DNA from 4 places in the Kitasatospora sp. NPDC092948 genome. Region 1 is predicted to be linked to each of the others. Evidence: riboswitches for the same ligand, from Rfam matches in the RefSeq annotation. Region 1 holds a riboswitch; each other region holds the start of a gene.
What was found. Region 1 has a riboswitch for cyclic di-AMP ahead of ACIQF6_RS30580 (M23 family metallopeptidase). Riboswitches for the same ligand answer to the same signal wherever they lie in the genome.

Region 1 (7,686 bases):
GCGCGGGCCGAGCGCGTAGCCGGGGTCGACGGCGACCGCCTCGCAGCCGAGCGCGCGGGCCTCGGCGGCGAACGCGGCGGCTCCGCCGGGGCAGTCCAGCAGCGGGCCGGGCAGTTGGACCAGGTCGGCGCGGGTGAGGCCGAAGTAGCCGCAGTACTCGTCGAGCGGCCGGGAGGTGATCAGCACCGGCGGGGCGGCCGGTGCGCGGCGGTTCACGGGGCGGGCGCTGCTGACCGGGCACATCGGCGGTCCTCCGGGCGTTCGGCGGGCCCGGGGTGCGGCCCGGGCCCACGGACCGGTCCGGCCGGGTCCTGCCGGGCGCGCGACGCCGGACGGGCCCGTGGTCATCCGACCACGGGCCCGGCGGTGGCGCATGTTCAGCGGCCGGCCAGCAGACCGCGGGCCGCGAGGCGGTTGAGGCCGTTGAGGGCGTGGACCAGCTGCGGGGTGAGCAGGACGAACACCGCGCCGAGCAGGCTGACGGCGCCGATCTGGAACGGCGAGACGAGCTCGTAGACGTGCTGGACGCCGTGCGAGTCCGTCCAGTCGGCGACCCGGTAGCCGTTCCAGTCGGTGTAGCGGGGCCACACCCACTGGTAGGCGGGGAACAGCAGCAGCGCCCAGCCGAGGACGAAGAAGGTCAGCGAGAACACGAAGCCGACGATCGCCCAGGGGAACATGACGAACTGGTACAGCGCGCCCTTCCAGCCGGCCGCGTCGCCGAGCCGGGCGGTGATCGCGCCCCAGACGCCCTCCCGCCGGACGACGACCGCGGCGGGGGCGGGCAGGTCGAGATCGAGCAGGGTGCGGATCCGGGAACGCTCGGCGGCGCCGAAGCCGCGGCCGGCGATGGTCAGCAGGGCGAGCACCGGCAGGCCGAGCATGGTGACGGCGAGGCCGAGACCGGTGCTGAACAGCGCGATGACGAGGGAGAAGCCGAGCACGGCGATCGGCAGGCCGCTGAGCGCGAAGCCGAGCTCCCGGAAGGCGGCCCGGGAGAACGGGGCGCGCCAGAACCCGGGCCGGGTGGGGCGGTCGCCGGTGGTGGCACGGTACGCAGCGGTGGACATCCGCGGTCCTTCGGGTGAGCGGGGCGGTGCCGCCGGTCGGCGGCGTCGGGCACCCTTCAAAGGTGCCCTACCGGGCCGGGCCTCCGGAATGAGGTCTGCTGCCCGATCGGAGGTGGGGTTAACCCCCGGGTCGCCGGGCGGGGGCGCCGAGGGCCACGGCCCGCCATTCGGGGGCGAGCAGCGAGTACTGGAGGGCGTCGTGCCAGCTGCCGCCCCAGTGCGACTCGGCGCGGATCCGGCCCTCGTACCGGAAGCCGGCCCTGACCAGCACCCGGGCGGCGGCCTGGTTGTCGGGGTCGGTGCGGGCGAACAGCCGGTGCAGGCCGAGGGTGTCGAAGCCGAGCGCGCACAGCAGCTCCGTGACCTCCCCGGCGTAGCCGCGGCCCCAGGTGTCGGCGCGCAGCACGCAGCCGAGCTGGGCGGCGTGCGCTCCGTCCCGGGTGAGGGCGGCCTGGCCGATCGGCTCGCCCGCGGCGTCGTCGACGGCCAGCCGGTAGTGCCCGCGGGGATCGCTCTCGGCCTCGTCGAGGTAGAGCTCGATCTGGTCGGCGCACTCCTCGAAGTCGGCGGCGTCGAACGGGAGATGGCGGACGACGCGGGGGTCGCCGTGGACGGCGTGCAGCGCGGCGACTTCCTCGGGGGTGTGGCGGTACTCCCGCAAGGTGAGCCGGGCGCCGGTCAGCCGGACGGTTTCCATGACGCTCGACCCTACCGGGCGACCCCGCGCGGACCGGTTAACGTACCGGGGTGGACGACGAAGACCTGCACCTGCTTCCCCGTACCCGAGTCGCCGACCTGCTGGAGTGGGCCGCCGAGGAGGGGCTGGAGGCGGTGCCCGAGCATGCGGTGCAAACCGTCCTGACGCTGCTGGAGCTGGGCGGCGCCCGGCTGCACGACGGTTTCCCGGAGCTGACCTCGCCGGTGCTGGAGCATCTGCTGTACGAGCAGCTGCACCTGTACGTCCAGCCGGACGGCGACGGCCGGGCGTACCCGGCGGCGGTGCGGCTGCTGATCGAGCGCCAGCGGGCGGCGCGGCGGCTGAACGCCAAGCGGCTGGAGAAGCTGCGCGAGGAGACCGACTGGCAGGGCGAGGTGCTGGTGGACTCGCTGCTGCTCCGGTCCGACCTGCTGACCTGGCCCCGGCTGTACACGCTGCTGCTGCGCGCGGACGGCGTGCCGGTGCAGGACCTGGAGCGGGTCCGGGACTGGCTGGAGGAGTTCCGGGCGCTGGACGTCGAGGAGCGCTTCGCCGCCTACGAGCGGGTGCCGGGGGTGGAGCCGGACGGCGGTTGGGGCCCGGAGCGGGCGCTGCTGGTCGGGGTGTCCACGGACGGGGCGCGCCGGCTGCTGGAGCAGGGCCTGATGCGGCGCTCCTACCGCAACCTGGCCGAGCTGAACGCCCGGGGCCTGCCGATGCCGGCCGAGCTCGCCGGGGAGTTCGAGGACTTCGAGGAGGCGGTGGCGCAGGCCGCGATCGACCTGTGCGGCGAGTGGACGGTGCCGGGGCTGCCGCGGCTGCTGCTGGAGGAGTTCCCGGAGCTGGCGCCCGAGGTGTACTGAGCGTCCCGGCCCGGTCGGCACGGCCGCGGCCGGCCTGCGCGCGTCGGCCCTCGGCCGCCGGCCCCGGCCGGGAGGCGGCGGCCGTGGGCGGGCGCGCGGGTTACGGCTGGAGGCCGAGCTGCCGGAGCCAGGGCAGCGGGTCGATCGGCGCGCCGCCGCCGGGGCGGACCTCCAGGTGCAGGTGCGGGCCGGTGACGTTGCCGGTGGCGCCGACCGCGCCGAGCACGGTGCCGGGCGCGACCGGGCCGGAGGCGGTGACGATCCGGGACAGGTGGCAGTACCAGAGTTCGGTGCCGTCGGGGAGGGTCTGGATGACCCGGTAGCCGTAGGGGCCGGACCAGCCCGCCGAGGTGACGGCGCCTCCGGCGACGGCGGCGACGGGGGTGCCGGTGCGGGCGGCGAAGTCCAGGCCGGTGTGCAGGTGCGCCCAGTGCGAGCCGGCCTGGGCGAACTGCGCGGTCAGCTGGTAGCCGGCCACCGGCAGGGTGTGCGCGGCCCGGTCGGCCTCGGCCTGCTGGGCGGCCCGCTTGGCCTCGGCCTCCTGGGCGGCGGCCAGCCGGGCGGATTCGTCGGCGGCGGTGCGCTGGCCGTCGGCCTGCTGCTGGATGCGGGCGGCGAGGGCGAGGCCGGGGTCGGCGGCGAGCAGTCCGTCGGAGACCTCGTCGGCGGCGGTGACGGGCGTCGGGGCGGCGGCCTGCGCGGGGGCGGCGGCGAGTCCGGTGGCGCCGAGCGCGGCGGTCATCGCGGTGACGCCCAGCAGGGGTGCGCCGGTGCGGGACTGCCGGGGCAGTCGGTGCCGGGCGACTTCCGGCTCGACCGGGTGGTCGAGCAGCTGGGTGCCGGTGCTCTCGGTGTAGGTCGACGCCACGGGGGCGTGCTCCTTCCTTCCCTGTCGCCGACCGGGTTAGCTGACGGGTTCGGAGGTGGAAGGTCTCCTACGGTCGGGCCCAGGGCCGTCCCGATTCACCCCGGTGGAACGTGGTTCCCCGGCTCCTGGGACGCCCCGAGGGGTGTGCCCAAGTGGATTAGGCGTGGCGCACGGTGCCGCATGGTTACGGCGTTGCCGACCGCGCTGCGTTATCAAACGTTAATCCTATGGACCCCATGATTCCAAGCGCCTCCATGGAGACCGCGAAGATTTCCTGACGACCTATGGGCGATTTGTGACGGTTCGCCAGGGGGTACCCGACGGACGGTGACCGCGCGATTGAGTATCCGTACTCACGCCCCGGCCCCGGGCCGACGCGACCCTGATTGCCATGACCGCACCCGTTCCGCACCGCACCACCGCCGCCTACTTCGCCCAGGCCGCCGTCTCCTTCGGGCTGGCCACCGTCGCCCTCTCCCTGGGGATCGCCTACCTGCCGGTCAGCTCCTGGATGCGCGCCTTCCTCGCCGTCGGGCTGCTGTACGAGATCACCTCCGCGTTCACGCTGGCCAAGGTGATCCGGGACCGCCAGGAGGAGGGGGCGATCACCAGCCGGGTGGACAAGGCCAGGCTCGACAAGCTGCTCTCCGAGCACGACCCGTTCAAGGTGGAGAACATCTGACGCCCGGGCCGGCCGCCCCGCCTTGACGGCTAAGGCTATTAGCCTTAGCTTTATGGCTATCGGCAGTCGGCCGGGCCTCCGGCGCCCGGCGCACCGCAACGCCCGTCCAGGAGGCCCGCGATGAACAGCACCCCCGGCACCACCCGGTACCTCGACGTCACCGGCGGCCGGATCGCCTACGACGACAGCCGCGGCGACGGCGTCCCGGTGGTCCTGCTGCCCGGCATGCTCGACAAGCGCGCCGCCTACCGGCACCTCGCCCCGCTGCTGACCGCCGCCGGGCACCGGGTGATCACCATGGACCTGCGCGGCCTCGGCGAGTCCTCCACCGGCTTCACCGACTACACCCCCGCCGCGATCGCCGACGACCTGGTCGCCCTGCTCGCCCATCTCGACCTGCACGGCGCCGTGCTGGTCGGCAACTCCTACACCGGCGCCACCGTGGTCCGCGCGGCCGGCCTGGCCCCCGAGCGGACCGGCGGCGTGGTGCTGATCGACGCCTTCGTCGAGAACCTCCCGCTGAACGGCTTCCAGAAGGCTCTGTTCGGGCTGGTCGGTCCGCTGGTGGCCGCGTTCCCCGGCCTGTGGAGCGCGCTGCAGAAGTTCTACTACCCGACCGACCGGCCCGCCGACTTCGACGCCTACCGGGCCGGCCTCGCCGAGATGCTGCGCGACCCCGCCCGCAAGGCCGCACTGCGCGGCTACCTCAAGGGCGACTCCGCGCCGGTCGGCTGGTGCGAGGCCGTCGACGTCCCCGCCCTGGTGCTGATGGGGAGCAAGGACCCCGACTTCCCGAACCCCGAGCTGATCGCCGACCGGCAGGCCGCCGCACTGCGCGGCCGTAAGGTGATGATCGAGAACGGCGGCCACTACCCGATGGCCGGCCACCCCCGGGCCGTCGCCGACGCCCTGCTCCCCTTCCTGAACGAGGTCGCCCGCTGATGGCCCGCGCCGGACTCTCCCCCACCGCGGTGGTGGACCACGCCCTCGACCTGATCGACGCCCAGGGCGCCGAGGCACTCACCCTGGCCGCCGTCGCCGCCAAGGCCGGCGTCGCCACCCCGTCGCTGTACAAGCACGTCCCCGGGGGCCTGCCCGAGCTGCGCCGCCTGGTCGCCGTCCGCACCCTGGACGACCTCACCGACCGCCTGGCCGCCGCCGCGCTCGGCCACTCCCGCGACGAGGCGGTGGCCGCCCTGCTCACCGCCTACGCCGGGTACGCCACCGGGTTCCCCCGGCGGTACGCCGCGCTGCCGCAGGCCCCCGACCCCGACCCCGAGCTGACCGCGGCCGGCGAGCGGCTGGTGAACGTGCTGTTCGCCGTCCTGCGCGGGTACGGCCTGGACGGGTCCGAGGCGGTGCACGCGGCCCGCACGCTGCGCGCCGTGGCCCACGGCTACGCCTCGTTGACCACGGCGGGGGCGTTCCAGCTCGCCGAGGGCCGGGACGTCACGCTGGAGCGACTGACCGGCGTGCTGGTCGACGGCCTCGCGCACTGGCCGGGCGGACGCACCGCGTGACCTGTCGGGGGTCCGGCGCGTTCTACCCGGTATGAAGAAGCGCAGCCTGCTCGCCTTTGCCTCGCTCGCCGTCGGCGTGGTCGCCTCGCTCACCGCGCCCAGCGCGCACGCCACCCACGAGCACGCGGGCGGCACCACCCCGCACACCGACACCCTCTCCGCCCCGGACCGGCCGCTCGCCGAGAACGTCCAGGAGGACGGCTCGCCCGCCTGACAGGGGCTCCCACCTGCGCACACGCCCCCCACGCGCGCCCCTCCACACCTTTTCGCAACCGGTCCATCATCTTTCCGTCACCACCGGTGCGTAACACTGTCCTTCGGTCGGGAAGTCATACCGCATAGAGAAGTTCCACGGTGTGACCGACAAGCACGGAGGACAGTGATGCCGCAGGCGACTCAGCACACCGAGGCCGGCACGGGCCTGATCCCCTCGCCGCGGACCTCCCCCGACGGGGTGGTGTCCGCCGCACGGGTCGGCGAGCCCCGGCCGGAGCGGTGGGGGGCGGTACTGGCGCGCGGCTTCGCGGTGGCCCGGGGGCTGCGCTCGCTGCGGCCGGTGCCGGCGAAGGAGCAGCAGTCGTACGGCGAGGTCGACGGTCAGTGACCGTCACCCGCCGAAGGTGACGCTGCGTGAAATCCGTCCCGGCGCAGGCGCGTTGCCGCCGAGCCGTCGAACCGCCCTGTCATGGGCGTCCGGCTACGGCGGTTCTGTCCGACATTGACGCGCTCTGAACAGCAATGCTTCGATCAGTTCATACGCACGTAGGAAGTCCGCCCTAGAATTCGCGCGTGACGACCACTCAATGGTGCTTGGCAGCAGCCGCATTGCTCGCTCTTCTCGCTCTCGCGGCCACCGCTCGGTACCGCGCCGTCACCCGCACGCTGCGCGGCCGGCTGGCCGACACCGAGGACGAACTCGCCACCACCCGTGACCGGTTGGCCGTCGAGCTGGCGGCCCGTCAGGCCGGTGCCGAATCGGTTCTGCGCGAGCAGGAGATGAACGCGGCCACCCGCCGCGCCTTCCTCAGCGTGGCCCGCCGCATCCTGGTGATGGCGCACGACCAGCAGGCCGGCCTGGACGAGATGGAGCGCACCCACGACGACCCGGTGCTGCTCGAAGGCCTGCTGCGCGCCGACCACGCGGCCGCCCAGCAGGCCCGACTCGCCCAGACCCTGGCGGTGCTGTGCGGCTCCCGGGCGGGCCGGCACTGGCCGGACCCGGTCCCGTTGGAGGACGTGGTGCGCGGCGCCCAGTCGCGCATCCTGCCGTTCCAGCGGGTGGTCGTGCACAGCCGGGTGGACACCGCCGTGCTCGGCGCCGCCGCGGAGGCGCTGATCCACGCGGTCGCCGAACTGCTGGACAACGCGACCCGCTACTCGCCGCCCAGCTCGCAGGTCTACGTCACGCTGATGCCGGTCCACAACGGCGCGGTCATCGAGATCGACGACTGCGGCGTCGGCATGACCGAGGTGACGGTGGCCAAGGCGGGCGCGGCGCTGAACGGCGGCGGCTCGCTGGAGGTCTCCCGGATCGGCGAAGTCCCGCAGCTGGGCCTGGCCGCCGTCGGCCGGCTCGCCGAGCAGTACGGCTTCCGGGTCACCATCAACTCCGCGCCCTCGCCGTACGGCGGTGTGCGGGTGGTCGTGCTGCTGCCGTCCGCCCTGCTCACCGACCCGCTGTCGGTGCCGAGCAGCCTCCCGCGCACCGAGCCGGCAGCGGTGCCGGCCGCGACCTCCCGTGCGGCCGTCGTCGCGGCCGACCCCGGGCAGCCGGCCGTTCCCCCGCAGAGCGGCGCCCTGCCGCGGCGGGTCAACCGCCGGGGCAGCGCCCCGCAGCAGACCGGGTCCCGGGCCGAGGAGCGGCCCGCGCCGCCGCCGCGCTGTGCGCGCGAGGCGCAGACGTTCCTGTCGCAGTTCCAGGCCGGGACCGCCAGCGGCCGTTCGGCCGCCCAGCAGGACCGGCGGTCCGACCAGGGCCGTCACGAC
Region 2 (7,686 bases), on a different contig from region 1:
ACGCTGCGTCGACGACCCCGAGACCTTCCTGCGCGAGCACTGGCGCCGGGGCCCGGTGGTGCTCCGCCCCCTCGATCCGCCCACCGAAGTGCTCACCGTGCAGGGGCTGTTCGACATCATCGACACCGGCACGCTGCGCAACCCGTACGCCGGCCTGTTCACCGCCGAGGGGGCCGTGCCGGAGGAGGAGTACTGCCCGCCGCGGGTGATCGCCGGCCGGGCGCTGGACGGGTGCCTCGACCCGGCGCGGGTGCGGGCACTGATCGAGGACCGCAACGCCACGCTGCAGCTGCGCTACCTCAACCACTGGAACCCGGAGGTGCGGGCGCTCACCACCGGCCTGTCCGAGAGCCTGGGCCGGCTCACCGAGGCGTTCATGTTCTACTCGCAGCCCGGCCGGCACGGCCCGGTGCACCGCGACGAGGGCGACATCCTGGTCGTCCAGCTCAGCGGCCACAAGCACTGGCAGGTGTACGGCGGGCCGACCGACCCCGACTGGCAGCCGGTCCGCGAGCCGGAGCCGGGCCCGTGCCTGCTGGACACCGTCGTCCACCCCGGCGAGGTGCTGTACGTGCCCAACGGCTACGCCCACACCGCCCGCGCCACCGAGGACGGCCCCTCGCTGCACCTGACGATCGCACTGCGCGAGGCCTGCACCGTCCACCTGCGGACCCAGCTGAGCACCCTGCTCGCCGCGGGCCTCGAACTGCCCGCCCGTCCGCACGGCGAGGACGACCTGCTGGAGACCGGCGCGCACCTGCTCGACCACCTGCGCACCCGGATCGCCACCGCCGACCCCGCCGAGCTGGTCGCCGCCGCCCGCCACGCCGCGTACAGCAGCCGCCCCACCGCCTGAGCCACCGCCCGAGCAGACCGCACCCGAGGGAGACCCGACCATGACCGAGACCTGGCTGAGCCGCTTCGTCGCGGACGAGGAGCAGTTCCGCACCGAGCTGTGGCGCACCACCCCCGCCGTGCTGCGCCCCGCGCACCCGCCGGTGGACGTGCTGCCCGCCGCCGAACTCGACCGGCTGCTCGACCACGGCCTGCTGCAGGTGCCGTACCTGGGCCTGGTGCAGCGCGACGCCCACCTGCCCGCCGAGCGGTTCTGCCCGCCCCGGGTGGTGCTCGGCGAAGTGGTCAGGGGGTACGCCGACGGCGCGGCCGTGCGGGCGCTGATCCGGGACGAGCGGGCGACGCTGCTGCTGCGCTACGTCGACCAGTGGCACGACGGGGTGCGCACGCTGGCCCGCGGCCTGGCCGCCGAGCTCGGCCGGCCGGTCGAGGCGTTCTGGTTCCACACCCCGCCCGGCACCCAGGGCCGCCCGGTGCACCGCGACGACGCGGACGTGCTGGTGGTGCAGATCTCCGGGGCCAAGCGCTGGTGGGTGCACGGCGGGCCCGCGGACGGCAACTGGGTGCCCGACCGGGAGGACGGCGACCCGGGCGAGGTGCTGCTCGACACCGTGCTGCGGCCGGGCGAGGTGCTGTACGTGCCGCGCGGGTTCGCGCACCGCGCCCGCGCCGAGGAGGGCGCGCCGTCCACCCACCTGTCGCTGACCGTTCGGGAGGCGGCCAGCGCCAACCTGTACACCGTCGCGCAGAGCCTGCTGACCGACAGCCTCGCCCTGCCGGGCCGCCCGCTGGACGACGCCGCGCTCACCGCGGCCGCCACCGCGCTGATCGAGCACGCCGCCGCGCTGCTGGCCGAGCTGACCCCCGCGGACCTGCTGGCCGTCACCCGCCAGATCATGCTGCAGCCCGCGGCGTGACCGGGAAAACCGCTGGTCCACCCCGCACCGCGGCGCTGTAGGTTCGGAACCGTGGACACTCCGAAGCTGATCCTGCTCACCACCACCCACCGCGTCGCCCCCGGCCTGCTCGCCTGGCCCGCCTGGGAGGCCCTCCGTTCGGCGCCCGCGGTGCTGGTCGGCACCGCCGACCACCCGCAGCTGCCCGCGCTGCGCGCCGCCGGCGTCGAGCCCCGGGTGATCGAACGGGGCACCGCCCCGGCGCTGGCCCGGCAGCTGCTCGCCGAGGCCCCCGCGGTGTGGCTGGAGAGCCCGGACGGCGACCCGGGGCTGACCGACGCGCTGGCCCGGATCGCGGTGGAGGAGGCCGGCGAGCACCCGGAGATCGAGGTGCTGCCGGGCTCGTACGACCTGCCGGGCGCCCGGCTGCTCGACCTGGTCTCGGTGATGGACCGCCTGCGCTCGCCCGGCGGCTGCCCGTGGGACGCCGAGCAGACCCACCGGAGCCTGGTGAAGTACCTGGTCGAAGAGGCGTTCGAACTGGTCGAGGCGATCGAGGAGGACGACCGGCCGACCCTCCGCGAGGAGCTCGGCGACGTGCTGCTCCAGGTGTTCTTCCACTCCCGGATCGCCGAGGAGCACGGCGAGGACCCGTTCTCCATCGACGACGTGGCGGGCGACATCGTCGAGAAGCTGATGTACCGCCACCCGCACGTGTTCGGCGACGTCGACGTCCGGGACTCCGCCGAGACGGAGGCCAACTGGGAGCAGCTGAAGGCCGCCGAGAAGCAGCGCGAATCGGTGCTGGACGGCGTGCCGGCGGGCCTGCCCGCACTGGCCTACGCGGCGAAGCTGGTCTCCCGGGTGCGCCGGGCGAAGTTCACCGGCGTGCCGGACGCGCCGTACGAACTGCCCGCCGAGCTCACCGCCGAGTCGGCCGGCGACCTGCTGCTGGCGGTCGCCCAGCGCGGCTACGACCAGGGTGTGGACGTGGACGCGGCGCTGCGGGCGGCGGCCCGGCGCTACCGCCGGTCGGTGCGGGCCGCGGAGGGCCTGCCCGGAACGGACTGACCGGGCCTCAGCTCGCCAGCGGGACGTCCGTGACGGGGCGGCGCCGGGCCGGGACGACCTCGCCGATCGCCTCGCCGACCAGCGCCAGCACCTCGGCCAGCGGGTCGAGGTGGCCCGTCAGCTCGTCGAGCTGGACGATCCGCTCGCCGTCCGGGCCGGCCACGGCGAACAGGTCGATCGGACCGAGGTGCTTGGCGGCGGTGTCGACCAGCGCCGCGATGTCGGCAGGGTGGTGGATGTCACCGGACACCCCGACCACCGGGCAGCCGGGGCGGTCGAGTTCGGCCGCCAGGTCCTCGGCGACACCGGGCCGGAGGTCGGCGATGAGCAGGCCGGCGGCTCCGGCGGCGGAGAACCGGCGGGCCAGGTCGGCCCCCTCGCCTCCGTCGAGCACCGCGATGACCACCACTGCACCGGCTACTCGCATGGTCTGCTCCCCTCTCAGAGCGAACCGCGGACGGTCCGCACGCCGCCCACTGTGGTTCATGCGGAGGATCGTAGGCTCGCCCCGATACTCCGCAACAGCAATTACCCGCCAGGTGACCAGACTCACGCGACGGCGGTTCCAGATACGGTCAAGACATGCCAGATCAGCCCCACGCCGCCCACCCGCAACTCTTCACCTGGGAGTTCGCGGCCGACCCGTACCCGGCGTACGCCTGGCTGCGGGAGCACTCCCCGGTGCACCGCACCACGCTGCCCAGCGGCGTGGAGGCCTGGCTGGTCACCCGGTACGCGGACGCCCGGCAGGCGCTGGCCGACTCCCGGCTCTCCAAGAACCCTGCCCACCACAGCGAACAGGCACACCGCACCGGCCGGGTGGGCATCCCGGGCGAGCGGCAGGCCGACCTGATGACCCACCTGCTGAACATCGACCCGCCGGACCACACCCGGCTGCGCCGCCTGGTGTCGAAGGCGTTCACGCCGCGCCGGGTCGCCGAGTTCGAACCGCGGGTGCAGCAGCTCACCGACCGCCTGATCGACTCCTTCGCGGCCCGCGGCGAGGCCGACCTGATCCACGAGTTCGCCTTCCCGCTGCCGATCTACGCGATCTGCGACCTGCTGGGCGTCCCGCCCGAGGACCAGGACGACCTGCGGGACTGGGCCGGCATGATGATCCGCCACACCGGCGGCAAGCGCGGGGGAGTGGGGCGGGCCGTCAAGCAGATCCGCGGGTACCTCGCCGACCTGATCCACCGCAAGCGGGCCGACCTCGGCGACGACCTGATCTCCGGCCTGATCCGGGCCAGTGACCACGGCGAGCACCTGAGCGAGAACGAGGCCGCGGCGATGGCCTTCATCCTGCTGTTCGCCGGCTTCGAGACCACCATCAACCTGATCGGCAACGGGGTCTACGCCCTGCTGCGCAACCCGGACCAGCGCACCCTGCTCCAGGACTCGCTGGCCCGCGGCGAGTCCGGGCTGCTGGAGACCGGCATCGAGGAACTGCTGCGCTACGACGGCCCGGTGGAGCTGGCGACCTGGCGGTTCGCCACCCGGCCGCTGAGCATCGGCGGGGTGGACATCCCGGTGGGCGATCCGGTGCTGGTGGTGCTGGCGGCGGCGGACCGCGACCCGGCCCGGTTCTCCGACGAGAACACCCTGGACCTGGCCCGCGCGGACAATCCGCACCTCGGTTTCGGACATGGCATCCACTACTGCATCGGTGCGCCGCTCGCCCGGCTCGAAGGGCAGCGCGCGATCGGCACACTGCTCACCAGGCTGCCGGATCTCCGACTTGCCGCCGACCCGGCCGAACTCCGTTGGCGGGGCGGGCTGATCATGCGCGGGCTGCGCGAGCTCCCGGTCTCCTTCACGCCCCGCTGACCCGGTTTCGACCGCTGCCGCCCCGCTCCTGCACGGAAGCGTCAACTGCCTTGGCAGGGGCGCGTGGTGCGCCCCCGGGCCGGGCAAATTCGGACATACATGGACGGTTTGTGTACGAGAAGTGAAGGTCAGTAATTTCGACGTGATACCGGTGATATGAGCTTGTGATTGCTCGTCAGCTCTGCTTACTCTCCGATTTGCCCGCAGCTGTGGGCCCCGAACGCGGCACGCCGAGTCCTGTCCGCCGCGCCCTCGGGACACCGACCAGGAACTCGGACAGGAGCGGGGGAACCAGGTGTGAACGCCGTAGCAGTTCCGACGGCTTGGGGTGAAGCCGCCCGGGAGCGGACGCAGTCGCGTCCCGCCTCCCCGGCGGCCGGGCCAGCCTCCCGGTCCGAACCCGACAGCTCACCTCGCAGGCGTGCGGAGAGGAAGTTCCATGCTGTTCACCGGTACTGGCCGCCACCGCCGTAGCACCAAGGCCGAGAAGGTCGTCGCCGCCGCCGGCGTGGCGTCCGTGGGCCTGGCCCTGCCGCTGCTGTCCGCCACCGGGGCGCACGCGGCCTCCGCCGACGTCTGGGACCGGGTGGCCCAGTGCGAGAGCGGCGGCAACTGGGCCATCAACACCGACAACGGGTACTTCGGCGGCCTCCAGTTCTCCTCCTCCACCTGGCGCGCCTACGGCGGCGGCGACTACGCGTCCCGCGCCGACCGGGCCAGCCGCGCCGAACAGATCGCGGTGGCCGAGCGGGTGCTCGCCTCCCAGGGCCCCGGCGCCTGGCCGGTCTGCTCGGCCAAGGCCGGTCTGACCAAGGGCGGCAGCAGCTCCTCCCAGGACACCGCCTCCCGCTCGCAGCAGCGCTCCACCGCGCCGCAGCAGCAGTCGACCAAGGCGGCCAAGACGCCGAAGGCTCAGCAGCAGGCCCCGAAGGCCCAGCAGCCGCAGCAGGGCTACAAGACCCCGAAGCCGGCCACCACGCAGCAGGCCGTCGGCGGGAAGTACACCGTGCAGCAGGGCGACACGCTGTCCGGGATCGCCGCCGCCCGGAACCTGTCCGGCGGCTGGGAGCAGCTGTTCCGCGCGAACCAGGGCGTGATCGGCGCCGACCCCGACCTGATCGTCCCCGGCCAGGAGCTGGCGATCTGACGCCCGCCGTCCGGGCCCGGCAGGGCTGACGATCCGTCCGTTCCGGGCGCGCGCCGCGCAGTTCGCGCCGCCCGGAACGGCCCGTCGGCGGGCAAACAGGTGAACTACCAGTGAGTAGCCGGGCCACACGGTGAGACGGGGCCCGGCCCGGCGTGGCCGTGGGCATGTCTGCGGCTAGGCTCTGGGCGTAACGACCACACATCCGCTTCCGCTAGGAGATGCCTCGTGCCGTCCATTGATGTCGTCGTAGCCCGTGAGATCCTCGACTCCCGCGGCAACCCCACGGTCGAGGTCGAGGTCGGTCTCGACGACGGCAGCACCGGTCGTGCGGCTGTCCCGTCGGGTGCCTCCACCGGTGCCTTCGAGGCGCTGGAGCTCCGCGACGGCGACAAGAACCGCTACTTCGGCAAGGGCGTCGAGAAGGCCGTCCTCGCCGTCATCGAGCAGATCGGCCCGGAGCTGGTCGGCTACGACGCCACCGAGCAGCGCCTGATCGACCAGGCCATGCTCGACCTGGACGCCACCCCGGACAAGTCCTCGCTCGGCGCCAACGCCATCCTGGGCGTCTCGCTCGCCGTCGCGCACGCCGCCTCCGAGGCCAGCGACCTGCCGCTGTTCCGCTACCTGGGCGGCCCGAACGCCCACGTGCTGCCGGTCCCGATGATGAACATCCTCAACGGCGGCTCGCACGCGGACTCCAACGTCGACATCCAGGAGTTCATGATCGCCCCGATCGGCGCGGAGTCCTTCTCCGAGGCCGTCCGCTGGGGCGTCGAGGTCTACCACACCCTCAAGGGCGTGCTGAAGGAGCGCGGGCTCTCCACCGGCCTGGGCGACGAGGGCGGCTTCGCCCCGAACCTGGACTCCAACCGCGAGGCCCTGGACCTCATCACCGAGGCCATCAAGAAGGCCGGCTACACCCCGGGCAAGGACGTCGCGCTCGCCCTGGACGTCGCCGCGTCCGAGTTCTACAAGGACGGCGCCTACCAGTTCGAGGGCAAGGCGCTCTCCGCCGCCGACCTGATCGCGTACTACGCCGAGCTGGTCGCCGACTACCCGCTGGTCTCCATCGAGGACCCGCTGGACGAGTCCGACTGGGACGGCTGGAAGGCCATCACCGACAAGCTGGGCGACAAGGTCCAGCTGGTCGGCGACGACCTGTTCGTCACCAACCCGGAGCGCCTGCGCAAGGGCATCGAGACCGGCACCGCCAACGCGCTGCTGGTGAAGGTCAACCAGATCGGCTCGCTGACCGAGACCCTGGACGCCGTCGAGCTGGCCCAGCGCAACGGCTACCGCTGCATGATGTCGCACCGCTCCGGCGAGACCGAGGACGTCACCATCGCCGACCTCGCCGTCGCCACCAACTGCGGCCAGATCAAGACCGGCGCCCCGGCCCGCTCCGAGCGCGTCGCCAAGTACAACCAGCTGCTGCGCATCGAGGAGATCCTCGACGACGCCGCGGAGTACGCCGGCCGCGGCGCGTTCCCCCGGTTCCGCTCTGCGGACAAGTAGGCACGGCAACGGCTGACGAGTACTGCCGCCTGTTGTGACCGGTGCCCCGGCCTCCACCGCGTAGGGTGGGCCGGGGCACCGGCATGCGCAGGAGGGGCGACCAGATGGCCAAGTGGAGGATCCCCGGACTGGCGGCGCGCCCGCGCTTCACCAGCCGGGCCACCGTGCTGGTGCTCGTGCTGTGCTCACTGGTGGCGATACTCGCCTACCCGGCCCGGCAGTACATCGCGCAGCGCGGTGAGATCGCCGACCAGCGCGCCAAGGCCGACCACGCCCGCCAGCAGGTCGACGAGCTGCGCCGGGCCAGGGCCCGCTGGCAGGACCCGGAGTACATAAAGGCCCAGGCCCGGGAACGGCTGCACTACGCGCTGCCGG
Region 3 (7,686 bases), on a different contig from region 1:
GTCAGGCCCAGGCCGAGCGCGACGTAGGCCGCGCCGAGCAGGAACGGCTGCGGGCGCAGGCCCCAGTGGGCGGCGATCGCGCCGGTGGCGGTCGCGGTGACGGCCACCGCGAGGTAGCCGGCCGCCTCGTTGAGGCCCATCGCGAGGCCGCGCCGGGCCGGGCCGACCAGGTCGATCTTCATGATCACGGTGGTGGACCAGGTGAGGCCCTGGTTGACGCCGAGCAGCACGTTTGCCGCGACGATCCACCCCCAGGTCGGGCCCCAGGCCAGCATCGCCGGTATCGGCAGTGCCACCAGCCAGCCCGCGATCAGCACCGGTCGGCGTCCGTACCGGTCGGAGAGCGTCCCGGCGAAGAAGTTGGTGACCGCCTTGGTCGCGCCGAACGCCAGGATGTACGTCAGCGCCCCCGTGTAGGCGGACAGGTGGAACACCTGGTCGGCGAGCAGCGGCAGGACCGTCCGCTCCTGGCCGAGCATCCCACCGACCAGCGCGTTGACCGCCACCAGCAGGCCGAACTGCGCGAGGTTGGCGCGCAGCCCCAGCCGGATCGGCCGGCCCGCAGTCGACCCGCCGGCCGGGGCGGTGCGCGGAGCAGGGCTCGGCACGGCTGCCGGGGGCGGCAGTGGCCGCTGGGGCTGAACGGACATGGGTGTCTCCCGGGTGGTGCGTGATACGTGGTGCGTGACATGTGGTGCGTGGGCCGGTGCTCCGCGGGCGTCGATCGTGCGGTGGCACATGGCGATCATATTCCAATCATTTATGGATTAATGGAGGCGATGTCGCCGGACGGCCGCGCAGGAAGCTTCCGAACCGCCGGCAGGGCGAGCAGAACAAGGGCAGCAGGTACCGCCAGCGCGGTCATGCCGAACAGCGTCCGGTGCACGCCGATCCCGTCCGCGAGCGGGCCTGCGAGCACCAGGCCGAGCGGCATCAGCGCCACTGCGATCAGCTGGTCGTAGGAGCTGACCCGGGACAGCACCTGCTCGGGTATGTGCACCTGGAGTGACGTCTCCCACAACACGAAGCACAGGGAGACGCCGACTCCCGTGCAGGCCTCCAGCAGAGCGATCACCGCGACCGGGGCGCCGGAGCCGATGATCAGCGCCTGGCAGGAGGCGACCGCCATCGCAACAGCCGCCACCGCCATCGGGCGGGCCGGTTTCAGGCGGTAGGCGCAGACGTCGCCGACGATCGAGCCGAGGCCGAAGGCGGTGACCACCACCGCCCAGGCGCCCGCCCCGCCCCACTCGCGGGCCGCCAGCACCGGACCCAGCACGAACACCGAGGGCAGCACCACCACGTGGTAGACCGCCATGGCGAGCATGCCCGACCACACCCAGGACCGTTCACGCACCTGCTGCCAGCCGACCCGAAGTTCGGCCAGGAAGCCGAGCCGTTCGGCCCGCTCCCCGACGGCCCGCCCGCCCACCGCACCGAGCCTCGCCAGCACGGCGGCGCTGGCCGCGAAACTCACGGCGTCCACCAGCAGGGCACCGCCCGGCCCGGCGAGGGCGACCAGCCCACCGGCCAGCACCGGGCCGATCACCAACCCCGCCGAGTGGACGAACCCGCGCAACGCATTCGCTTCGCCCAACCGCTCGCCGGACACCAGTAGCGGCAACAGCCCCGTGGAGGCGGGCAGGAAGAAGGCGTCCGCCACCCCGAACACCACCATCAGCAGCGCCAGCACCCCGACCCGGGCCGTCCCGGTGAGCAGCAGCACCGCAATGGCCGTCTGGACCGCGCACCGCACCAGATCGGAGACCAGCATGATCCGCTGCCGGGGTATCCGATCTGCCCACACTCCGCCGACCAGCATGAACACCAGCACCGGCAGCAGGCCCGCCGCGGTCACCAGGCCGACATCGGCGGTCGACCCGCCGATCGACAGGACCGCGAACGGCAACGCCACGAACGACACCCTGTCGCCCAGCACGGACAGCGACTGGCCGACGAACAGACGGGCGAACTGACGCTCCACCCTGAGCACTTCGGGAATCGGCACAGCCACGGGCACCTCCACAGCAGGTCGGAACAGCGATCACCGCGATGGTAGGAAGCCTCCGAACGAGCTGTCGCGCGATTTATCCGCAACGCCAGTAATGTCCCGACTTGAAGCAACTTCCGGTTCCCCTAAGGCAGTTGATGCAAATTCAGCTGCCAAATGGAGAGATCCGGCCGCGCACCTTCCCCGCTGCCCGCGCCCCAATCCCACCGATCGGTCAGACTTTCGCATCCGGGCCGCCGACCTCCCGCTCCCCCGATCGCCCGACCTCCACCTCGCACAGTCGCCGGACGTCCGCCTCGCACCGCCGCCCGACCGCCGCACCGCCACACCGCACCGCCGCACCACACCGCCGCCCGACCGCCCTCGACCGCCCGTCAACAGGTCGCCCACGCACAGCCGCCGCACTCTCCCCCCGCCGCAAGGACGGTCCGTGTCCGAGCCCCCTCGGGTCGGCGTGACGCGGCTGTGATGCCGGCGCGATGAGCTTGTGATTGCTCCGTTCGAGTGAATAGGCTCGGCCCAGCCCGGACCACCGGGCCCCGCGCGCGGCAACGCCGAACCCTGTCCGCCGCGCTACCGGGTCGACCGCCACAACCCTTGGACAGGGACGGGGGAACCAGGTACGTCGCCGCCCCCACGGCTAGGGGTGAAGTCGCCCGCACCGGCTCCGGCCGGCATGCGGCGGCCGGGCCTCCCTCCGGGTCCGAACCCGACAGCTCACCTCGCAGGCGTGCGGAGAGGATCAGGCATGCTCTTCACGGGTTCCGGGCGCCACCGTCGGCAGAGCCAGGCGGAGAAAGCCGCCGAGCGGGCCATCGCCGCAGCCGGCGTCGTCGGTGCCGGCATCGCACTGCCACTACTCACCGCGACAGGTGCGCACGCCGCACCCAGCGCGGTCTGGGACCGGGTCGCCGAGTGCGAGAGCGGCGGCAACTGGAGTCTCGACTCGGGCGACGGCGTGTACGGCGGACTCCAGATCACCGCCCAGCGCTGGGTCGACTACGGCGGCACCCAGTACGCCGCGCTGCCCAGCGATGCCACCCGAAGCCAGCAGATCGCGGTCGCCGAACGCATCCTGGCCACCGAGGGCCCGCAGCCCTGGGCCTCGTGCGCCGACCCGGCGGACCTTCGCACGGTCAGCGCCCCTGGCGTGGTGGACGACAACGACTCGGCGAGCGAGGCCGGCGCGCTGCGCGGTGCCCGAGGCGCCGCAAGGGCCAACACCGCCGCGGACGGTACTGTCGCCACCCCGAACGCCGCCCCGGTGTTCTCCGGACTGCCCGGCTACGACCCCGTGTACCACGTCTACTGGTACCAGAAGAACGGCGGCTGGTTCTGGACCAGCCACCAGAGCCTGTACGAGCGCTACATCCAGCTGACCTACCCTCAGCCCTCGACGCCCGCGCCGTCCCCGACCACCGCCCCGGACGGCCAGGCCACCCCGACCGCGCCGGTCTCCCCGGTCGCCCCGACACCTCCGACCGACCCGGGCACGACTCCGAGCCCGAGCCCCACCACGCCCCCCGGCAACCAGAACGGCAACGGAACCGGGAACGGCGCCGAGAACGGGAACGCGAACGGCAACGGCAACGGCAACAGCCAGGACGGCAACGGAGGGGGCAACCAGTCGGTCGCACCCTCCACCCCGCCCACCGGTCCGACCGGTCCCGCCGCCGACCCGAGCCCGGCTGCCACCACCCCGGCGCCGAACAGCTCGACACCGCCCACCAGCCCGTCCGCGACGACCGACACCCCGGCCACGGGCACCCCGGCAAGCAGCGCTCCGGCCGCGCAGCCGTACACCGTCGGCCCGGGCGACACGCTGGCGAAGATCGCCCGCACCCAGGGGCTGGAAGGCGGCTGGGCCGAGCTCTACAAGACCAACCAGCAGGTGGTGGGCGGGAACCCGGACCTGATCCAGCCGGGCCAGGTGCTGAACCTGGGCTGACGACCGCCCGTCCGAGCCGCCGTCTCTTGGGGACGGCGGCCGGCCGGGCACCGCCACGCAGGCCGCCCCGAGCATCGCCGGGCGGCCTGCACCGCACGGTCGAGGCCCAGAAGTGCGGAGTTCACCTCGGCGGCACGGCCGCCGGAAGGGCCGTCGGACCTGAAGTCGATGCCGCGGCAGCCGGCCGTGGACAACGGGCCACCGGCTCCGCTCAGCCGACCACCCCGGCGGCGCGCAGCAGCCAACGGTTGGTGCGGCCGACCAGTCCGGCCCGGTCCAGCACGCCGATCACCTTCTGGGCCAGTTCGGTCTTGGTGCTGCGCCAGTGGGGATTGGCCCGGGCGACGGCCTTGCCGACCTTCGGGTCGATGCCGACGGCGGCGTAGACCCGGGGGTGGACCAGCGCGGTGGTGGCGAAGTAGATGACCACGCCGAGGAAGAGCTGCTCCCAGCGCCGCTGGAGCGGCCCGAGCCGCTTGCGGACCAGTTCTTCGCGGGCGTAGCTGATGTGGCGGGCCTCTTCGATGACGTGGATCCGGGAGACCTGCCGGGTGAGCGGCTGGAGGGTTTCGTCGTTCATCGCTTCGCGCTGGAAGGCGTCCAGGATCTCTTCGACGTACATGGTGCCGCCGAAGGTCTGACTGTGGGTGGAGATGGCCTTGAACAGGCGGCCGAGGTTGTGGGCGACGAATCCGGCGCCGTACGCGGGGACGCCCATCTTGGCGATCATGCGGGCGAACATGATGGAGTGCCGGCATTCATCGGCGATCTCGGTGAGTGCGTACTGGACGTGGTTGCTGGTGGGGTCCCGGTCGAAGGCGTGGCGCAGCAGCATCTGCATGAGGATCTCCTCGAACCAGATGCCGACGCTGGCGATCGAGGCGACTTCGTGCTTGGAGAGTTCGACGCGCTCGTCCTCGGTCATCCGTTCCCACAGGTCGGTGCCGTAGAGGGAGACGTGGCGGGGCGGGCAGTAGTACGCGCCGGGGACGGGGTCGGCGTCCCAGTCGATGTCCTTGAGCGGGTTGAACGAGAGCTTCGCGGAGGAGGCGAGCAGGCGTTCGGCGGTGCGCTCCCGGTCGGGGTTGGTGCGCTGGCGGTCGGGAGCGCCGGTGGTGGCGGCGGGCTGGGGCGGCATGCCGGCTCCTTCGCGGTGGGGGCGGAGTCGAGGGTCGACGAGGGTGGAACGGTGCCACTGCCGCGAAGGTAGAAGTTATTAGACTGTCCGTCAATACACTGCGCACAAGGAACCGCCGCCCGCCGGTCCGAGGGTCCGTCAGCCTCGCCAGCCGGCCGGATCGGCCCACGCCGCCAGCACCCGTCCGCTGACGAAGCGTCGCGGTGTGCCGTCCACGGGATCGGTGAACTCCAGCGAGCGCGCCAACAGTTGGAGCGGACGCCGGTAGTCCTCGGGGTCCTGCTCGGGCAGCAGCGCGGGGTAGATCGGGTCACCGAGGATCGGCAGGCCGAGCCCGTTCATGTGCACCCGCAGCTGGTGGGTGCGGCCGGTGTGCGGGGAGAGTCGGTAGCGGCCGAGGCCGTCGTGGGCCTCCAGCAGTTCGACCCGGCTCTCCGCGTTGGGCTCGCCCGGAACCTCGTAGGCGTCCAGCCGGCCGTGGTCTTTGACCAGGCGGTTGCGCACCGTGGTCGGCAGGGTCACCGCGGGGTCGTACGGGGCGATCGCCTCGTACGTCTTGACGGCCTCCCGGCGTTCGAACAGTCCCTGGTAGGCGCCCCGGCGGGCGGGGTCGGCGACGAACAGCACCACGCCCGCGGTGAGCCGGTCCAGGCGGTGTGCGGGGCTGAGCCGGGGCAGGCCGAGGTCGCGGCGCAGCCGGGCGAGCGCGGTCTCGGTGGCGTGGCTGCCGCGCGGTGTGGTGGCCAGGAAGTGCGGTTTGTCGGCGACCACGATCCGCTCGTCGCGGTACAGCACCTCGACCGGGAACGGCACCACGGGCTCGGGCGGCCCGGGTTCGCGGTGGAACCACACGTGGCTGCCGGGCCGGTAGGGCTCGTCGGGGGCGACCGGTCCGTCGGGGCCGACGAACTCGCCGGCGGCGAGCATCGCCGCGATCCGTCCCGGCCCGGCGGCGGTGCCGTACCGCTCCTCCAGGTAGGCCCGCACGGTCGGCCAGGTGCCGTCGAGCGGGAGGCGTACGTGGACGGGGTCGATGCCGTCGCGCTGCGGCAGCGGGCTCACGGGGGCGGGGGGCCTACGCGCCACCGGGCGCCACCTGGGGGTCGGTCCGACGGGTGCACATCCGGTCCACGATAGCGGTCGCAGACACGTCTGGGCGCGGGCGGCCCGGCGTGCGACGATGGCATGGCGGTACCCGCCCCCGGATCGGCAGGTGGCCAGATGGACACCGACAAGCAGGGCAATCACCGAACCCGCCCCACCTCCCCGTTCGCGGAGGGTGGTGCACAGCTGCCGGACGGCCTGCTGGCCATTCCGGTGGCGACCGCACTGATCGCGGCCGACGGCCGGATCCTGCACTGGAGTCCGGACGCGGAGACGCTGCTCGGTTTCCCTGCCGAGGAGGCGGTGGGCGCGCGCGCCGCGGATCTGCTGGTGGGCAGGGACCGGCGCCCGGAGGTGCTGGAGCTGTTCTCCCGAATCCTCGGCGGGAAACCGTTCTCGGGGGTCTTTCCGGTCCGGCACCGGGACGGGCACCTGGTGCGGCTCGAGTTCCGGACGTTTCCCATCGTCGGCCCGGACGGTGGCCCGATGGTGCTGGCGGTGGCCTCCGACGTCAGCTCGGTGCGCAAGCTGGCCTCCGACCTGGCCATTCTGGACGGCTTCTTCACCCAGTCCCCCGTCGGCATGGCGGTGTTCGACACCGATCTGCGGTTCGTCCGGTTGAACGACGCGCTGGCCGGGTTCAACGGGGTGCCGCGGCAGCAGAGCGTCAGGCGGAGGCTGACCGAGGTGCTGCCGGGCATCGACGGGGAGCAGGTCGAGGCGATGATGGCCCGGGTGCTGGCCACCGGCGAGTCGGTGCTGGACGCCCGCACGCGCGGGTGGACGCCGGCCGACCCGGAGCGCGAGCACGCCTGGTCGGTGGCGTGTTTCCGGCTGGACCAGCCGGACGGCAAGGTGCTCGGGGTCTGCGTGACGGTGGTGGACATCACCGACCGGTTCGAGGCGGAGACCGCCGCCGCGGCCGCCCGGCAGCGGCTGGCGCTGCTGAACGACGCGTCCGCCCGGATCGGCACCACGCTGGACCTGGCCACCACCGCCCGGGAGTTGGCCGAGACGGCGGCGCCGCGGCTGGCCGACACCGTGGTCGTCGAGGTGCTGGAGTCCATGGTGCGCGGCGAGGCCGTCACCCTGCCGGACCGTTCGGACGGTTCCGCGGTGCTGCGCCGGCTGGCGTTCCACACCGTTCCGGGCAGCGGGATGTGGTCGATCGGCCCGGTCGGTGCGGTGCAGCGCTACCAGCCGAGCAGCCCGTTCGCGTGGGCGCTGGCGCACGGTCGGTCGGTGCTGGTGCCGGACGCCGGCGCCCCGGCCATGAAGTGGTTCGCCGACGATCCGGTGCGCACTGCCGCGATCCGCGAACAGGGGGTGCGGTCGTTCATGGTGGTACCGCTGATCGCCCGGGGTTCGGCGATCGGCACGGCGACGTTCCTGCGCTCGTGCACCGACGCCCGGTACGACGACGCGGACGTGGCGCTGGCGGCCGAGCTGTCGGGACGGGCCGCGGTGTCGATCGACAACGCGCTG
Region 4 (7,686 bases), on a different contig from region 1:
CGTCACCTGCTGCCAGCCGCCGTCCGGCCGGCGCCTGGTCAGCACCTCGGCGTCCGGGGCCTGTTCGGCGTTGCGGAAGGGCAGGTCGGCGAGGCTCCCGGCGTCCGGCGGCGGGACCAGGTGCGGAGTGCGGGCCTCGACGACCCGGCCGTCGGCGCGCAGGACTTCGACGGGCGCGCGGTCGCGGAGATGCTCGGCGCGGGCGGCCCGGGCGAGGGGGTGTGCCATCGGCGGACTCCCTTGGGTGGGTGAGGGTCCGCCCAGGGTAGGGACTCGGCCGCGAACTTACTAGACGGTAAGTTCCTTGAAAGTAACGGAGATTGTGCAAAAAGGCCGCGGCCCCCGGAGCCGACCAGGTCTCCGGGGGCCGCAGCCGTCACTGCGCGGGGTGTCAGACCCGACCGGCGAAGTCCGGCGCCCAGTTGGCGATGGTCTCGGTCTTCACGCCCGACTTCGGGTTGGCGGCCTCGACGTACTTGCCGTCGCCGATGTAGATCGCGACGTGGTACACGCCCGAGTTGGAGCCGTTGTTCGACCAGAACAGCAGGTCGCCCGGCTGCAGGCTGTTCAGCGAGACCCGGGTCGCGTAGTCGGCCTGGTCCGCGGCGACGCGCGGCAGGCTGATGCCGGCCTGGCGGAACGCCGCCTGGGTCAGGCCCGAGCAGTCCCAGCCGCCGTTGCCGGTGCCGCCGTAGATGTACGGCTGACCGACCTTCGACAGCGCGAAGTCGATCGCCGCGGCCTTCGAACCGGTCGCCTTGACCGCGGTGGTGGCGGTGGAGGTCGTGGTCGTGGTGGTGGCGGCGGGCTTGGCCGGGGTGGCCGGGGTGGCCGGCTTCGCCGGGGCGGGGGTGCTCGGCGCCGGCGTGTTGGAGGACTGGCCGCCGGAGCGGTTGCCGTTCCAGTTCGAGCCGGTGGCGGGCTTGGTGGACTGCTGGGTCGGGGTCTGGGCGACCGCGACGTTGCCGAGCGCCAGCTTCTGACCCGGGTAGATCATGTCCGGACCCTCGGAGAGGACGGAGCGGTTCAGCTCGTACAGCTTCTGCCAGCCGCCCTCGACGTTCTGGTGCTGGGCGATGGCGGACAGCCAGTCGCCGGCCACCACGGTGTAGCTGCCGTCGGCCTGGGGGGCCTGCTGGGCGGCCTGCGGCTGCGCCTGGGGCTTGGCCTGGGGCTTGGTCTGCTGGGTCTGCTGCGGGGCCTGGGACTGCTTCGGGGCCTGCGGCTGGGCCGGAGTCTGCTTCTGCGTGGTGTCCTGCGAGGTGGACGGCTTGGCGGAGGTGTCGACCTGCGGGGCGGCGCCGCCCTTGGTCAGGCCGGCCTGGACCGAGCACACCGGCCAGGCGCCGGGGCCCTGCGAGGCCAGCACCTTCTCGGCGACGGCGATCTGCTGGTCCTTGGTGGCCAGGTCGGCGCGCGGGGCGAAGGCGGTGCCACCGAAGGCGGCCCAGGTGGAGGCGGTGAACTGCAGGCCGCCGTAGAAGCCGTTGCCGGTGTTGATCGACCAGTTGCCGCTGGACTCGCACTGGGCGACCTTGTCCCAGGTGGCCACGGACGCGGCGGAGGCGGTGCCGGCGGCCAGGCCGGGAACGGTGAGGCCGATGCCCACGACACCGGTGGTGGCGATCAGGCGGCGGGCACGCTTGGTGCTGATGGGCAGCATGAAGATGCGATCCTCTCCCACGCCTGCGAGGTGAGCTGTCGGATTCGGGCTGGAGTTGCCCGGCCGCGCACACCGGTGACGGTGCGCACGGCTTCACCCCAAGCCCCGGACCGGTCCGTCAGGACCGCCCCAGGGCGACTTACCTGGTTCCCCCGCCCCTGCCGCGGTGCGTTTTTGCATGAGCCGGCACACCCGGCGGCAGGACTCGGCGTTCCGGGTGAGCTGGGTCCGTGTGACCACGAACGTGGGCAGGAGATTAAGCGGATTTAAGGACGATTAGCAAATGCCTGTGACGGCCGTCACCGGGCCGGGAAATGGTGATCAAGGAATTCCGGGCGAACTCCGCCGCATTTCGGGAGAACTGCTGCCCCGTCAGGGAATTGGTGATCTTGTGCCCGTTTTGGTAGGTTATGCCGCTTGGTGGGTAAATGTTCATCTTCGCGGCATTCGTGATCGCATCACTGGGGTGTTTTGCCCAGTTCTGTCCACCTGATGTTGACGGTCCGTGAAATCCAGCCCGCCCTCATTTCTGTCGAACTGACGAATGACGATACGTCAGAATGCTTAACCGCCTCGGAAGTCGCCGATATCTCCGGGGCCGCCACTTATGCTGCCCCCGACGATTCGGAGTCCCTGCGTGCGTTCGGGAGGCGGCCATCGTGGAGCAGAGCGTGAACGGGCGGCATCGGCGGCCCCTGCTGGGGCGGCGGCGGATGCTGACCTGGCTGGCCGTCGGGACGGTGACGGCGGTCGGCGGGGGAGTGGTGCTGCGGCAGTCGCTGGCCGGGGCGGCGGTGACACCGGGGGGCCCGCAACCGATCCAGGGCTCGCCCGTCCACGGGCAGCCGGCCCAGGCGGCACCGGCGCAGGCTCCGCCGGTGCTGGACGAGAGCGGACGGAAGTGGTCCGATGCCAAGGGCTGGGGCGGCAAGGTGCCCGGGCCGGGCAGTGCCGTGCGGATCACCGACAAGGTGGTGCTCGACACCGACGCCCGGGTCGGCTCGCTGCTGATCGACACCGGCGGCTCGCTGGTGTTCGCCAAGGACCGCTCGCCGACCCTGGAGAGCGGCGGCAACGTCGAGGTCCGCGGCATCCTCGCCCTCGCCCCCGACTCGGCGCACACCCACACGCTGCGCTTCCCCGACATCGACGAACGCCGCTTCCAGGGCGGTGGCATGACCGTCGTCGACACCGACACCGGCCTGTGGGTCACCGGCCGCGGCTACCTGCGCCTGGACGGCGCGCCCCGCACCGCCTGGGTGCGGGCTGCCGGCGGGTTGAAGGCCGGCGACACCGCGGTGCGGCTGGCGGCGGCCCCCGAGGGATGGCAGGTGGGCGACGAACTCGCCGTCACGCCGACCGCGCCGCCCTCCGCCGACGACTTCTCCAGCGCGTACGACCTGGTGACGGTCCAGCGGATCGACGGCCCGACCGTCACCCTCGCCGCACCGCTCCAGCACGCCCATCCGCAGGTGAACGCCGGCGGCGGCGCGGTGTTCGGCGCGGAGGTGCTCAACCTGACCCGCAACGTCCGGATCGAGGGCGCCGAACAGGGCCGGGCCCACGTCCACCTGACGTCCAGCCGCCCGGCCGACCTCCGGCACGCCGCGCTGCGGTACGTCGGGCCGCGGGCGGTCGGCAAGGAGAGCTGGAACGGGCAGCCCGTCACCGAACCGGTGCTCGGCCGGTACGGGCTGCACTTCCACATGCTGCTGGACACCTCCCGCGGCACCGTGGTCGAGGGCGTGGTGGTCCGCGACGCCGGCAGCCACGCGTTCGTGCCGCACAACAGCCACGGCATCACCTTCCGCGGCTGCATCTCCCACAACACCTGGGAGGACGCGTACTGGTGGGACGGCCCGGTCGACACGCGGAATCCGCAGGTGCCGTCCGACGACATCGCCTACCAGGGGTGCGTCGCCTCCCGGACCGTGTTCGAGCCCAACCCGCGCGGCTACCGGCTGACCGGCTTCAGCCTCGGCGCGGGCACCGGCTCGTCGGCACGGGACTGCGTGGCCGTCGGCGTGCAGGGCGCCACCGGCGCGTCCGGGTACGAGTGGCCGGAGAACAGCGAGGGGGTGTGGACGTTCGAGAACTGTCTGGCGCACAACAACCTGGAGGACGGCATCTTCGTGTGGCAGAACTCCGAACACGCCCACACCGTGACCGGGTTCGCCGCCTACCACAACGGCGGCTGGGGCATCGAGCACGGCGCCTACCTGAACGACTTCGCCTACAGTGCCTCGGTGCTGTACGGCAACGCCGCCGGCGGGATCGCCGTCCACGCGCTCGGCCGTGACAGGGGCACCGGGTTCGACGGGCTGCTGATCGACGCCGCCGGGCAGTCCGACTACGCCGTGGCCACCCTCAAGCACCAGCTCGACGGCGAGCCGGTGACCCTGAGCCGCAGCCGGCTGACCGGCTACCGCAAGGCGGGCGTGGCGTTCCGGGCCACCGCCGACGGCAAGCCCGACGACATCGCGGTGCTGGACTGCGAGTTCGGCGACGGGCCCGAGCTGTGGCTCGACCCCGACGCGCCCGCGCCCAAGCAGATCCTGTTCCGCAAGGCCGGGCAGTCGCAGACCGTCGCGCTCACCAAACCCGCGCCCGGACTCGCCGCCGGGCCGTGGAACGCCGCCACCGGCCCCGCGAACGCGCCCACACCGCCCCGGCAGGTCGCGCTGCCCGCGCTGAAGTTCACCGACAGCGCTCCGCGGACCGGACGCGTCACCGGCTGACGTCCCGGCGGACATGAAAGCGCGGCGGGCGGGAGCGCGTCGATGCGCTGCTCCCGCCCGCCGCGGTCCTCGGACGGCGCGTCAGCGCGCCGCGTGCGCCCCCGGCGTGGTGCGCTGCTCGGCCGCGGCGGCCGCCGCGGCCTCCAACTGCTCCTGGGTGGGTTCGGGGAGCGCCGCCAGGTAGCTGGAGGCGATCAGCTGAGCGACCGTCGGGTAGGCGCCGATCGGGGCGGCGCTCGGGCAGCCGGTCTCCTCGGCGGCGGCGGCCAGCAGCTCCGGGTCGGCCTCCGGGCCGATCACCAGCGGGGCCAGCGCGGGGCGCTCGCAGCCGGTGGCCTTCAGGTGGTTGACGGCCGCGGCGACCGAGCCCGGCACGTCCAGCGCGGCCGGGACCACCGGCACGGCGAGGCGGGCGGCCAGCAGCACACCGGTGATGCCGGCGGCGGCAGCGGCCTCCTCGCCACCGGTGGTGGTCAGCACCACGCCGTCGGCGGCGGTGGCGATCGCGAACAGGCGGGCGCGGTCGGCGCGGGCCAGGTCCGCCTCGGACAGCCGCACGTGCACCGCCTCGGCCAGCAGCGGGTGCGGGCCCAGCGGGTCCAGCACCGCGGCGCCGGTCTCGGCGGCCGCCTTGTACAACTCCGGCAGGAACTCGTGCGGCCCGGGAACCAGCGGCAGCACCACCGGCGCGGCCAGGCCGGCCTCGGCCGCCGCGGTCAGCAGGTCGGCCACCGTCGGAGCGTCCTCGCCGCCCAGGTAAGCGGCCGTCACCTCGATGCCCGGCTGGTCGCCGCGCACGATGGACAGCAGCTCTTCGACGACCGGGCGGGTCTCCGGCCCGGCGACGGCCGGAACCGCCAGCACCAGGGCAGGCGAGCCGGCCATGATCTCGGGGCGCTCGGGACGGCGGTGGCGCCCCCGCGCACGGGAGCCTGGCGTACGGACGGGCAGTGGCGCGCCCGGGATGGCTGCGGTGCTCATGCGCCAGATCGTAGGTCATTGCCCAGCGCACCTTGCAGCCGGATACCGACAGTGGGCGGCTTTCCGCCAGGAAGTGACGGTCATCACAGCGGCAGTTGTGACTGGCTGTGAGGCGCGAGGCGGGCGGTGATGATCGACAACGCGCTGACGGCCGTGTGCGGACGGTCATGGCGAGTTGGTCGATTTGATCGACTGTGTCCCCTTACGCACCGTCAATTACGGCCCTGTGAAGGGTTGGTGACAGCATCGGCACGGTCTTTTGCACGGGAAATATCCCATGCTGATGCACGTGCAGCCGAGCTATCATCACGTCAAGTGAGGCATTCACCAGGGTCTGGGGAGAAATCAATGGGTGAGGCGTACAACGGCATGGCGGCGGCGGACCTCGACGTGGTCTGGCAGAAGAGCGGCTACAGCAACTCGAAGGGCAACTGCGTGGAGTTCGCCGCGCTGCCGAACGGCGACGTCGCGATGCGCAACTCGCGCTTCCCCGACGGGCCAGCGCTGGTCTACACCCGCGCGGAGATCGACGCCATGCTGCTCGGCGTGAAGGACGGGGAGTTCGACCACCTGGGCAACCCCTGACGGTGTGTCAAGGACGATGCCCCTCGGGCCGTCGTGGGAGATCCCACGACGGCCTCTGTGTTTTTCGGCTTCCTGCTTCAGTTTCAGCGACGCCCGGCCGGCGGCTGCCGGTTCCCGGTTCGGGCGCCTGGCTGTGGGCGTTCGGTTCGGGGCTTCCCGCTCCGGGGCTTCCCGCTCCGGGGCTCCCGCTCCGGGGCTCCCGCTCCGGGGCTCCCGCTCCGGGCGTTCGGTTCGGCGCTTGCGGCCCCGGGCTTCCCTCTTCGAGGCCGGGCTTCCCTTTTTGTGGCCGGGGCCGGGGCCGGGGCCGGGGCCGGTCCGGTCCGGCTTTGGACTTCGGCGGCCCGGCACCTCGGCGGCCTCGGGCCGGGGCCTCGGGCTGTTCGGTCTCGGGGCGCGGTGGCCTCCGGCCGGCCGGCCGGTGGTCTGGCGGTGCGGTCGGCGGTCGGTGGGGCCGGAGGGTGGCGCAGTCGGGTCGGAGGGCGGTGCGGTCGGCGTCGGGTGCAGCAGAGGGGGAGCGGCGCGTCAGGCGGAGCGGCGCGTCAGGCGGAGCGGCGGTGCCGGCCGAGGTTGGGCAACGGGGCTTCGGCGGCCGGCTCCGGCTCGTGGGCGTCGAACACGGCCCACACCACCTTGCCCGCGCCTGCCAGCGGGTGCCAGCCCCAGGAGCGGGAGAAGGAGTCCACCAGGTGCAGTCCGCGGCCGGACTCCGCCACGAAGTCGGCCTCCCGGGCGATCGGGCCGGCGCTGGACGGGTCGCTCACCGCGCACACCACCTGCGGGGCCCGGTGCACCAGGCTGATCCGGATCGGCAGTGAGCCGACCGCCAGTTGAGGGGTGGTCTGGGTCGGGACGCGGGACGGCTCGCGCTGGCCGAGCGCGTGCCGCAGCGCGTTGGTCACCAACTCTGAGGCCACCAGGGCGACATCGTCGAAGAGGTCACCGAGCCCCCAGCCCTCGAGGGTGGTCCGGGCGAACTCCCGCGCGGTGCGTACGGCTTCGAAGCGGGGAGCGAGCGTGCAGCTGACCACATGCGGGTCGGTCGCCAGGGCCGTACCGGTGCTCATGAAGAGCTCCTCCCATAAGGGGGCGGACACGGCGGGACCCACCGGGGTCATGCCGGTCACCTCCGACTCGCTCGGCCGCTCTGGCCGCCGCGCCCGACCGCTGCGCGCACACGCAAGTACCCAGCGACGCACGGGCGTTGCCGGGACGGGTGTGCGGAATCGCGCAAGCTGTCGACGCGGAGCCCGCGGGGTTGCCAAGGGCGTGCAAGTGCACGTGCACCATGGTCCTCTGCGCTCACGGCAGATGCAAGAGTCGATTCACGTGCAGTCGTGCGATTGGCATATGCATGCACCGGATGCACGTGCAAGATGGTGTCTGCGCGTCAGAACCGGTAGCCCAGCGCACTACTACCGGCACTCAGTGCGTCCAAGTGATGGCAGACTGTGCAACTGGTCTTTCCGAGTGGAGGTTTGGTCAGATGACCACAGTGCAGCCCGGTGGGGGCTCGATGGTGCGCCGCATCCTCCTCGGCTCCCAGCTCCGCCGGCTCCGCGAGAGTTGCGCGATCAGCCGGGAGGACGCCGGCTATGCGATCCGCGCCTCGGAGTCCAAGATCAGCCGGATGGAACTCGGCCGGGTCTCCTTCAAGGAGCGTGACGTCGCCGACCTGCTCAGCCTCTACGGCCTGGCCGGCGGCGCCGAGCGCGAGACCCT

Region 2: linked by a shared signal. The riboswitch ahead of ACIQF6_RS11020 (transglycosylase family protein) and the one ahead of ACIQF6_RS30580 (M23 family metallopeptidase) in region 1 are both predicted to bind cyclic di-AMP.
Region 3: linked by a shared signal. The riboswitch ahead of ACIQF6_RS33380 (transglycosylase family protein) and the one ahead of ACIQF6_RS30580 (M23 family metallopeptidase) in region 1 are both predicted to bind cyclic di-AMP.
Region 4: linked by a shared signal. The riboswitch ahead of ACIQF6_RS25480 (transglycosylase family protein) and the one ahead of ACIQF6_RS30580 (M23 family metallopeptidase) in region 1 are both predicted to bind cyclic di-AMP.

Annotation. Positions count from the first base shown of each region.
Region 1 covers NZ_JBIVPU010000014.1:145,184-152,869, reverse strand. The annotation lists gene ACIQF6_RS30600 (class I SAM-dependent methyltransferase) at 1-243, opposite strand, end outside; gene ACIQF6_RS30595 (sensor domain-containing protein) at 378-1,070, opposite strand; gene ACIQF6_RS30590 (GNAT family N-acetyltransferase) at 1,189-1,767, opposite strand; gene ACIQF6_RS30585 (hypothetical protein) at 1,818-2,630, shown strand; gene ACIQF6_RS30580 (M23 family metallopeptidase) at 2,731-3,498, opposite strand; cyclic di-AMP (ydaO/yuaA leader) riboswitch at 3,509-3,672, opposite strand; gene ACIQF6_RS30575 (YiaA/YiaB family inner membrane protein) at 3,890-4,180, shown strand; gene ACIQF6_RS30570 (alpha/beta fold hydrolase) at 4,301-5,122, shown strand; gene ACIQF6_RS30565 (TetR/AcrR family transcriptional regulator) at 5,122-5,700, shown strand; gene ACIQF6_RS30560 (hypothetical protein) at 5,732-5,914, shown strand; gene ACIQF6_RS30555 (hypothetical protein) at 6,083-6,304, shown strand; gene ACIQF6_RS30550 (ATP-binding protein) at 6,490-7,686, shown strand, end outside.
Region 2 covers NZ_JBIVPU010000003.1:328,024-335,709, forward strand. The annotation lists gene ACIQF6_RS10995 (JmjC domain-containing protein) at 1-856, shown strand, start outside; gene ACIQF6_RS11000 (JmjC domain-containing protein) at 897-1,772, shown strand; gene ACIQF6_RS11005 (MazG family protein) at 1,824-2,822, shown strand; gene ACIQF6_RS11010 (SDR family NAD(P)-dependent oxidoreductase) at 2,830-3,249, opposite strand; gene ACIQF6_RS11015 (cytochrome P450) at 3,405-4,649, shown strand; cyclic di-AMP (ydaO/yuaA leader) riboswitch at 4,902-5,085, shown strand; gene ACIQF6_RS11020 (transglycosylase family protein) at 5,089-5,796, shown strand; gene eno (phosphopyruvate hydratase) at 6,022-7,311, shown strand; gene ACIQF6_RS11030 (septum formation initiator family protein) at 7,416-7,686, shown strand, end outside.
Region 3 covers NZ_JBIVPU010000019.1:66,938-74,623, forward strand. The annotation lists gene ACIQF6_RS33370 (MFS transporter) at 1-650, opposite strand, end outside; gene ACIQF6_RS33375 (MFS transporter) at 761-2,014, opposite strand; cyclic di-AMP (ydaO/yuaA leader) riboswitch at 2,588-2,756, shown strand; gene ACIQF6_RS33380 (transglycosylase family protein) at 2,760-3,959, shown strand; gene ACIQF6_RS33385 (diiron oxygenase) at 4,171-5,097, opposite strand; gene ACIQF6_RS33390 (pseudouridine synthase) at 5,236-6,183, opposite strand; gene ACIQF6_RS33395 (SpoIIE family protein phosphatase) at 6,319-7,686, shown strand, end outside.
Region 4 covers NZ_JBIVPU010000009.1:274,474-282,159, forward strand. The annotation lists gene ACIQF6_RS25475 (AMP-dependent synthetase/ligase) at 1-228, opposite strand, end outside; gene ACIQF6_RS25480 (transglycosylase family protein) at 392-1,663, opposite strand; cyclic di-AMP (ydaO/yuaA leader) riboswitch at 1,671-1,844, opposite strand; gene ACIQF6_RS25485 (hypothetical protein) at 1,953-2,156, shown strand; gene ACIQF6_RS25490 (hypothetical protein) at 2,323-4,401, shown strand; gene ACIQF6_RS25495 (sirohydrochlorin chelatase) at 4,483-5,382, opposite strand; gene ACIQF6_RS25500 (DUF397 domain-containing protein) at 5,731-5,967, shown strand; gene ACIQF6_RS25505 (ATP-binding protein) at 6,507-7,031, opposite strand; gene ACIQF6_RS25510 (helix-turn-helix domain-containing protein) at 7,451-7,686, shown strand, end outside.